Regions from separate parts of the Streptomyces sp. NPDC050636 genome, predicted to be linked through region 2. Evidence: riboswitches for the same ligand, from Rfam matches in the RefSeq annotation. Region 2 holds a riboswitch; each other region holds the start of a gene.
What was found. Region 2 has a riboswitch for cobalamin ahead of AB0I10_RS14525 (iron ABC transporter permease). Riboswitches for the same ligand answer to the same signal wherever they lie in the genome.

Region 1 (2,261 bases), on a different contig from region 2:
GGCCCGCCGAACCCGGCCTCGGCGTCGGCCACGATCGGCGCGAGCCAGTCCGTGGTGTCACCGTTGCCCTCGGCGGTGGCGATCTGGTCGGCGCGCAGCAACGCGTTGTTGATCCGGCGGACCACCTGCGGCACGGAGTTGGCGGGGTACAGGCTCTGGTCGGGGTAGGTGTGGCCGGCCTGGTTGGCGTCCGCGGCGACCTGCCAGCCGGACAGGTAGATGGCCTGGAGACCGGCCTTGACCTGCTGCACCGCCTGACCGCCGGTCAGCGCACCGAGCGCGTGGATGTAGTCCTGCTCGTGCAGTTGCCGCCACAGCCGCTCGGCGCCGCGCCGGGCGAGCGTGTGCTCCTCACGGACGCTGCCCGACAGCCGCACCACGTCCTCGGCCGTGTAGGTGCGCTCGATACCCTTCCAGCGCGGGTCGGTAGCCCACCGCTGCGCCAGCTCTGCGGCCGTCGTCGTGCTTGCCTGTGCCATGACCGTCTCCCGGGTCTGCCTGTATCTCGTCAAAGTTGCGAATGTGGCACTGAGTGCCGTATTCGGATGCGGCCCGCCGGAGGTCCCTGCGCGATCAAGGGTGAGCAATGTTGCGCGGACTTCCGTCCGGAACGGCCGGGTTCTCCGACATCAGGGCGTGAATCGTGCCCGGTGTTCCGCTTCGGTCGCCGGTTCCGGCGGGCCGTACTCAGACTTTGGCACCGGCACTGAGTGCCATCAAGCGGGGAAGTGTGCCAAGTTTTGTGTATCTTCCCGCCCGTCTTTGCCAACCTTGCGAAGGTGCGGAGCGGCGATGTTCTGCTGCGCGGACGCGGCGGGGTGGACTTACTAGGACGTCCAACTATATGTTCGGGGGACAAGGCCCGCGGTGCAGGGAAGCCGGTGTGATTCCGGCGCGGTCCCGCCACTGTGACCGGGGAATGCGCTCCCCGAAAGAGACCGGCCACTGACGGAGAAGTCCGTCGGGAAGGCCGGGGAGCGTGTACTGATCCGGGAGTCAGGATACCGGCCGCGGGACGTTCCGTGTTGTCCACGAGGATGGAGCAGACACGCATGGCACCGGTGTGCACCCACGCCCCTGGCCGGCGAATCCGACGGGTACCGACCGCCGACGACTGACGGCCACCCAGCCCCTGCGCTTCTCGCGCCGCCCCGCACGCACGCCACCCGGTGTCCGTGCCGGGCCGGCGCGCCATCCCCGGATCTCACCTGACGAGAGCAGGCTTTCATGGTCCGTGAACTGGCACATTTCATCGGCGGCAAACACACCCCGGGAACCTCGGGGATCTACGGCGATGTGTACGACCCCAACACCGGCGAGGTGCAGGCCCGCGTCCCGCTCGCCGACCGCGGTGAGACCGAGGCGGCGATCGCCGACGCCGCCTCGGCCCAGTGCGAGTGGGGCGAGTGGAATCCGCAGCGCCGCGCCCGCGTGCTGCTGAAGTTCCTGCAACTCGTGGAAGGGGAACGGGAGTCGCTGGCCCGGCTGCTGTCGTCGGAGCACGGCAAGACCGTCGCCGACGCCCACGGAGACCTCCAACGCGGCCTGGAGGTCGTCGAGTTCGCCGCGGGCATCCCGCATCTGCTCAAGGGCGAGTTCACCGACAACGCCGGCACCGGCATCGACGTCCACTCCCTGCGCGGGCCCATCGGTGTCACCGCCGGCATCACCCCGTTCAACTTCCCCGCGATGATCCCCCTGTGGAAGGCCGCCCCCGCCCTCGCCTGCGGCAACTCCTTCATCCTCAAACCCTCCGAGCGCGACCCCTCGGTACCGCTCAGGCTCGCCGAGCTGTTCCTGGAGGCGGGGCTTCCGCCAGGCGTCCTCAACGTCGTCAACGGGGGCAAGGAAGCGGTCGACACTCTGCTGTCGGACCCGCGGGTCGGCGCGCTCGGCTTCGTCGGCTCGACGCCGATCGCCGCACACATCTACGCCACCGCCGCCGCGCACGGCAAGCGAGCCCAGTGCTTCGGCGGAGCCAAGAACCACATGATCGTGATGCCGGACGCCGACCTCGACCAGGCCGTCGACGCCCTGATCGGCGCGGGATACGGCTCGGCGGGGGAGCGTTGCATGGCGATCTCCGTGGCCGTCCCTGTCGGCGAGACCACCGCCGACGCCCTGGTGGAACGCCTGAAGGAGCGCATCGGGCAGCTGCGCATCGGCCGTTCCGACGACCCCGATGCCGACTTCGGGCCTCTGGTCGGCCGGGATGCCCTCGACCGGGTACGCCGTTATGTCGACATCGGCGTCAACGAAGG
Region 2 (2,261 bases):
GAGGCGGTTTCCGGCCACCTCGACGCACAGGTCCTCGATGTCGATCCGCATCAGGCGCCGCCTCCGAAGGTGTAGCCGCGCCGCCGCATCAGCAGGACGAAGCAGGGCACGCCGATCACGGCGGTGAGCGCGCCCACCGGGAGTTCCACGGGTGCCAGCAGTACGCGGGACAGCAGATCGACCCACACCAGCAGCACCGCGCCCAGCAGCGGCGCGACGGCCAGCACCCGGCGGTGGTCGGCGCCGACCAGCATCCGCGTCACATGCGGCACCATCAGGCCCACGAAGCCGATCGCGCCGCTGACGGCGACCACCGCGCCGGTGACCGCCGCGGCGACGACGAACAGTTCACGGCGCAGCCGCTCCCCGTCGACCCCGAGGGCGGCGGCCGTCTCGTCGCCCATGGCCAGTGCGTTCAGCCGGCCCGCGGAGAGCAGCAGATATGCCAGCGCGGCGGCCACCGCGGCCGCGGCTATCGGCACCGAGCCCCAGCCGGCCCCGCTCAGGCTGCCCAGCAGCCACATCATCGCGGAGCGGGCGGCCTCGCCGCGGTCGGCGGTGAACACCATGAGGGTGGTGATGGCGGAGAAGCCGTAGTACATGGCCGAGCCGGTGAGGACCAGGCGCAGCGGGGTGAGCCCGTGGACGGTGCGGGCCGCCGCGTACACCAGCACCATCGCGATCAGCGCGGAGACGAACGCGGACACCGACAGTGCCCAGACGCCGAGCGTGCCGAGCGCCCCGAAGAGGAGCACGGCGTTGGCGCCGACGGCGGCGCCGGAGGAGATGCCGAGGACGAAGGGGTCGGCGAGGGCGTTACGGACCATGGCCTGTACGGCCACGCCGATGGCGGAGAGCCCGGCGCCCACGACGGCGGCCAGCACGGCCCGTGGGAAGCGCAGCTCCCACACGATGGTGTAGGCGGGGACCTCGTCGGGCGCGATGGTGCCGCCGGTCAGCCCGGCGCCGAGATAGCGCAGCACCTGCGGCCAGCTCACCCCGGCGGCGCCGAGGCCGACCCCGCAGAGCAGGGAGCCGAGGAGGGCGAGGGAGAGCGCGGCCGCCAAGGGGGCGGTACGGGCGGGGGGTGCCAAGAGGAGCCTTCGGCTCGGGCCGCGTCCATGCGGAAAGGAGCGGCGGCCCGGAGCGCCCCCAGCTGACGCTGAGCGGGGGTCCCCCCAGCGCCGGCCGGGGGAGTGCCCCCAGGCAACGGCGGTGTCCCATCGCAGTCCACGGCGAGTTGTCAGGATCAGGCGCCGCCGCGGGTGATCGGGCTTGCGGAAGGGGCTTCCGCTCAACCGTTGCGGGTCAGCGCCGGACTCTCACCGGACTTCCCCCGCGGGGCGCGTAACGCTGGGTCGTACTGGGTGCTGCTGTGCTGCTGTGCTGCTGTGCCGGTCAGCCCTTGTAGGGCGTGCCGTCCGGGTTGAAGAAGGAGACGCCGTCCGGCATGTCGTCGGGCAGGCTCTCCGCCCACTGCTTCAGATCGGCGACCTTCTTCAGTTGCGCCGACATGTACGGGCGCAGCGGCACGTCGGGGGTGGCCTTCTCGCCGACCCACATCAGGTCGCCGTTGACATAGCCGTAGAGCCGCTTGCCGCCGCTGTACGGGCCGGAGGCCGCGGTGCGCGCGACGGCGTCGGTGGCCAGGTCGATCTGCGGCTTCCGGTCGGCGAGCTCGCCGTACCAGACCTCGACCACGCCCTGGTCGCGGATCATCACGATCTCGACCCTGCGGTCCGCGTCGATCCGCCAGTAGCCGCTCTCGGTCTCCAGCGGGCGGACCTTCTTGCCCTCGCTGTCGAGCACCCAGCTGTGCGAGGTGTATTCGAGGAAGTCACGGCCGTCGTGGGTGAAGGTGACCTCCTGCCCGAAGTTGCACTTCTCGGTGCCAGGGAAGTCGGCGACGCCCGCGCCCTCCCAGTTGCCGAGGAGGAAGGCGAGCGGCACGAGGGCCGGGTTCAGGTCGGACGGGATCTCGATCATGAGCTCAGGCGATCTTTAGGGGGCGAAAGGAGGGGTGCGCGACGCGCTCGTACGGAGGACGGGCAGGTCAGCGCTGGCCCTGGTACAGCTTCTTCCAGGTCAGACCGGCGAAAGCGACCACGCCGACGCCGACGAGGACGAGCAGGGTGGTGAAGACTGCCTCAAGCACGAGCGCGCTCCTTGGACGGAGTGAGGTTACGGACCGCCTGCGAGTCTAGTCGGCGACCGTGGCAGCGGCGCTGTGAGGTCCGCCGCCAAGCTCTTAAGGAGCAGGG
Region 3 (2,261 bases), on a different contig from region 2:
AGCGCCGCCACATCGCCCCGCCCGTCGTCCAGGACGAACAGAAATCGGCCGGAGAGGGCGGTCGCGGACGTGCTCGCGCAGAGCAGGGCGTCCAGCTGCCGGGCCCACAACTGCACGTCAGAGTGGGTGTGATGGTCCAGGCAGGCCAGCGGGGAGGCCAGGATGTTGCGGATGCGTTCATGGCGCGCGGAGGGCAGCAGGCCGGCGGCGCGCAGAAGATCCGCCAGCTCCTGGCCGCAGCCGTCCGGGAGGCCGCGGAGCTCCGCGTTGCCGCGCGAGGTGAGGGAGAGCTGGCCGTCGCCGAGCCGCTCCGCGGCGTCGGCCAGCGCAGTTGCCTGATGTGCCGTCAAATAACCGGCGGGTAGCCGCACTCGCGAGAGCCGGCCGTCGGCGGCGGAGTGCAGCCGCAGCGCTCCCGGGCAGGCGTCACCGCGGTCCCGTACGGGCGGTTCGGCCCCATGGGGGCTGAGCTCGGGGGATGGCGGCATGGCGGCGAGCATACCGACGTCGGGGAACGGCGGATCCGGGCTCCGGGCGGACGGAGATCCGGCCTTGCGCTCCCCCGGCGCGGGGTCTGGAGGTGCGCCCTCCCCCGCACCGCCCCCAGCCCTTACTATGCAGGTCGGTGGGTCAGCTGGCCCGCCGGACGCCAGCGACGGCGCTGGGCCTTGTGCCCAAGGGAGGAAGCCCGGTGAGAATCCGGCGCGGTCCCGCCACTGTGAACCCGGCCACCACCGGGTGAGCCAGGAACTCCCGTCGTCCACACGACCACCCGGGGCGCGGACACCCCGAGGAAGGCCTGCGCTCGCATGCTCCTGCTGCTGTCGACCTCCGACACCGACCTGCTCAGCGCCCGCGCTGCCACCGGTCCCGTGCCGTACCGGCTCGCCAACCCCGCCCGCCTCGAAGTCGATGAGCTGCCCGCGCTGCTGGACGGTGTCGATCTCGTCGTCGTACGCCTCCTCGGCGGCATCCGCGCCTGGCAGGAAGGCCTCGACCTGCTGCTCGCCGAGGACCAGCACCGGCCGGTGATCGTTCTCACGGGAGAACAGGCCCCCGACGCCCAGCTCATGGAGGCGTCCACGGTCCCGGTCGGCCTCGCGGCCGAGGCGCACGCCTACCTCGCGCACGGCGGTCCCGCCAACCTCGAACAGCTCGCCCGCTTCCTGTCCGACACCGTGCTGCTGACCGGCCACGGCTTCGAGCCGCCGGCGCCCGCCCCCACCTGGGGACAGCTGGACCACACCCCGCTGCCCGGCGTCACCGCCGACGCCCCGCTCATCGCCGTGCTCTACTACCGCGCCCACCACATGAGCGGCAACACCGGCTTCGTACGGGCCCTGTGCGAGCAGATCGAGCGCGCGGGCGGCCGTGCCCTCCCGCTCTTCGTCGCCTCGCTGCGCGCCCCCGAACCGGAGCTGATCGACGCGCTGCGGCCGGCCGACGCCATCGTCACCACCGTCCTGGCCGCCGGCGGCACCAAGCCCGCGGAGGCGTCGGCCGGCGGCGACGATGAGTCCTGGGACGCCGGCGCGCTCGCCGCCCTGGACGTGCCGATCCTCCAGGCGCTGTGCCTGACCGGTTCGCGTGCCGCCTGGGAGGAGAACGACGAGGGCCTGTCCCCGCTGGACGCCGCCTCGCAGATCGCGGTCCCGGAGTTCGACGGCCGCCTGATCACCGTGCCGTTCTCCTTCAAGGAGGTCGACGAGGACGGTCTGCCGGTGTACGTCGCCGACCCCGAGCGCGCCGCCCGGGTCGCCGGTATCGCCGTACGCCACGCCCGGCTGCGCCATATCCCGGCCGCCGACAAGCGCCTGGCGCTGGTCCTCTCCGCATACCCCACCAAGCACTCCCGTATCGGCAACGCGGTCGGCCTGGACACCCCGGCGAGCGCCGTGGCGCTGCTGCGCCGCCTCCGCGCCGATGGCTACGACTTCGGTGACGAGTCCGCGGAGCCGGTGCCCGGTCTGGCCTCCGGCGACGGCGACGAGCTGATCTACGCCCTCATCGAGGCCGGCGGCCACGACCAGGAGTGGCTCACCGAGGAGCAGCTCGCCCGCAACCCGGTCCGTATCCCGGCCGCCGACTACAAGCGCTGGTACGCCACGCTGCCGCAGGAACTCCGCGACGCCGTCGAGCAGCACTGGGGCCCGCCGCCCGGCGAGATGTTCGTCGACCGCAGCCGCAACCCCGAGGGCGACATCGTCCTGGCGGCCCTGCGCCGCGGCAATCTCCTCGTCCTCATCCAGCCCCCGCGCGGC

Region 1: another riboswitch for cobalamin. It lies ahead of AB0I10_RS26310 (CoA-acylating methylmalonate-semialdehyde dehydrogenase); the one in region 2 lies ahead of AB0I10_RS14525 (iron ABC transporter permease).
Region 3: another riboswitch for cobalamin. It lies ahead of cobN (cobaltochelatase subunit CobN); the one in region 2 lies ahead of AB0I10_RS14525 (iron ABC transporter permease).

Annotation. Positions count from the first base shown of each region.
Region 1 is NZ_JBFAIP010000044.1:25,425-27,685, reverse strand. Features, by position in the region: gene aceA (isocitrate lyase) at 1-479, opposite strand, end outside; cobalamin riboswitch at 842-1,028, shown strand; gene AB0I10_RS26310 (CoA-acylating methylmalonate-semialdehyde dehydrogenase) at 1,228-2,261, shown strand, end outside.
Region 2 is NZ_JBFAIP010000014.1:43,481-45,741, forward strand. Features, by position in the region: gene AB0I10_RS14520 (ABC transporter ATP-binding protein) at 1-51, opposite strand, end outside; gene AB0I10_RS14525 (iron ABC transporter permease) at 51-1,094, opposite strand; cobalamin riboswitch at 1,243-1,371, opposite strand; gene AB0I10_RS14530 (FABP family protein) at 1,399-1,986, opposite strand.
Region 3 is NZ_JBFAIP010000057.1:23,127-25,387, reverse strand. Features, by position in the region: gene cobG (precorrin-3B synthase) at 1-488, opposite strand, end outside; cobalamin riboswitch at 639-774, shown strand; gene cobN (cobaltochelatase subunit CobN) at 810-2,261, shown strand, end outside.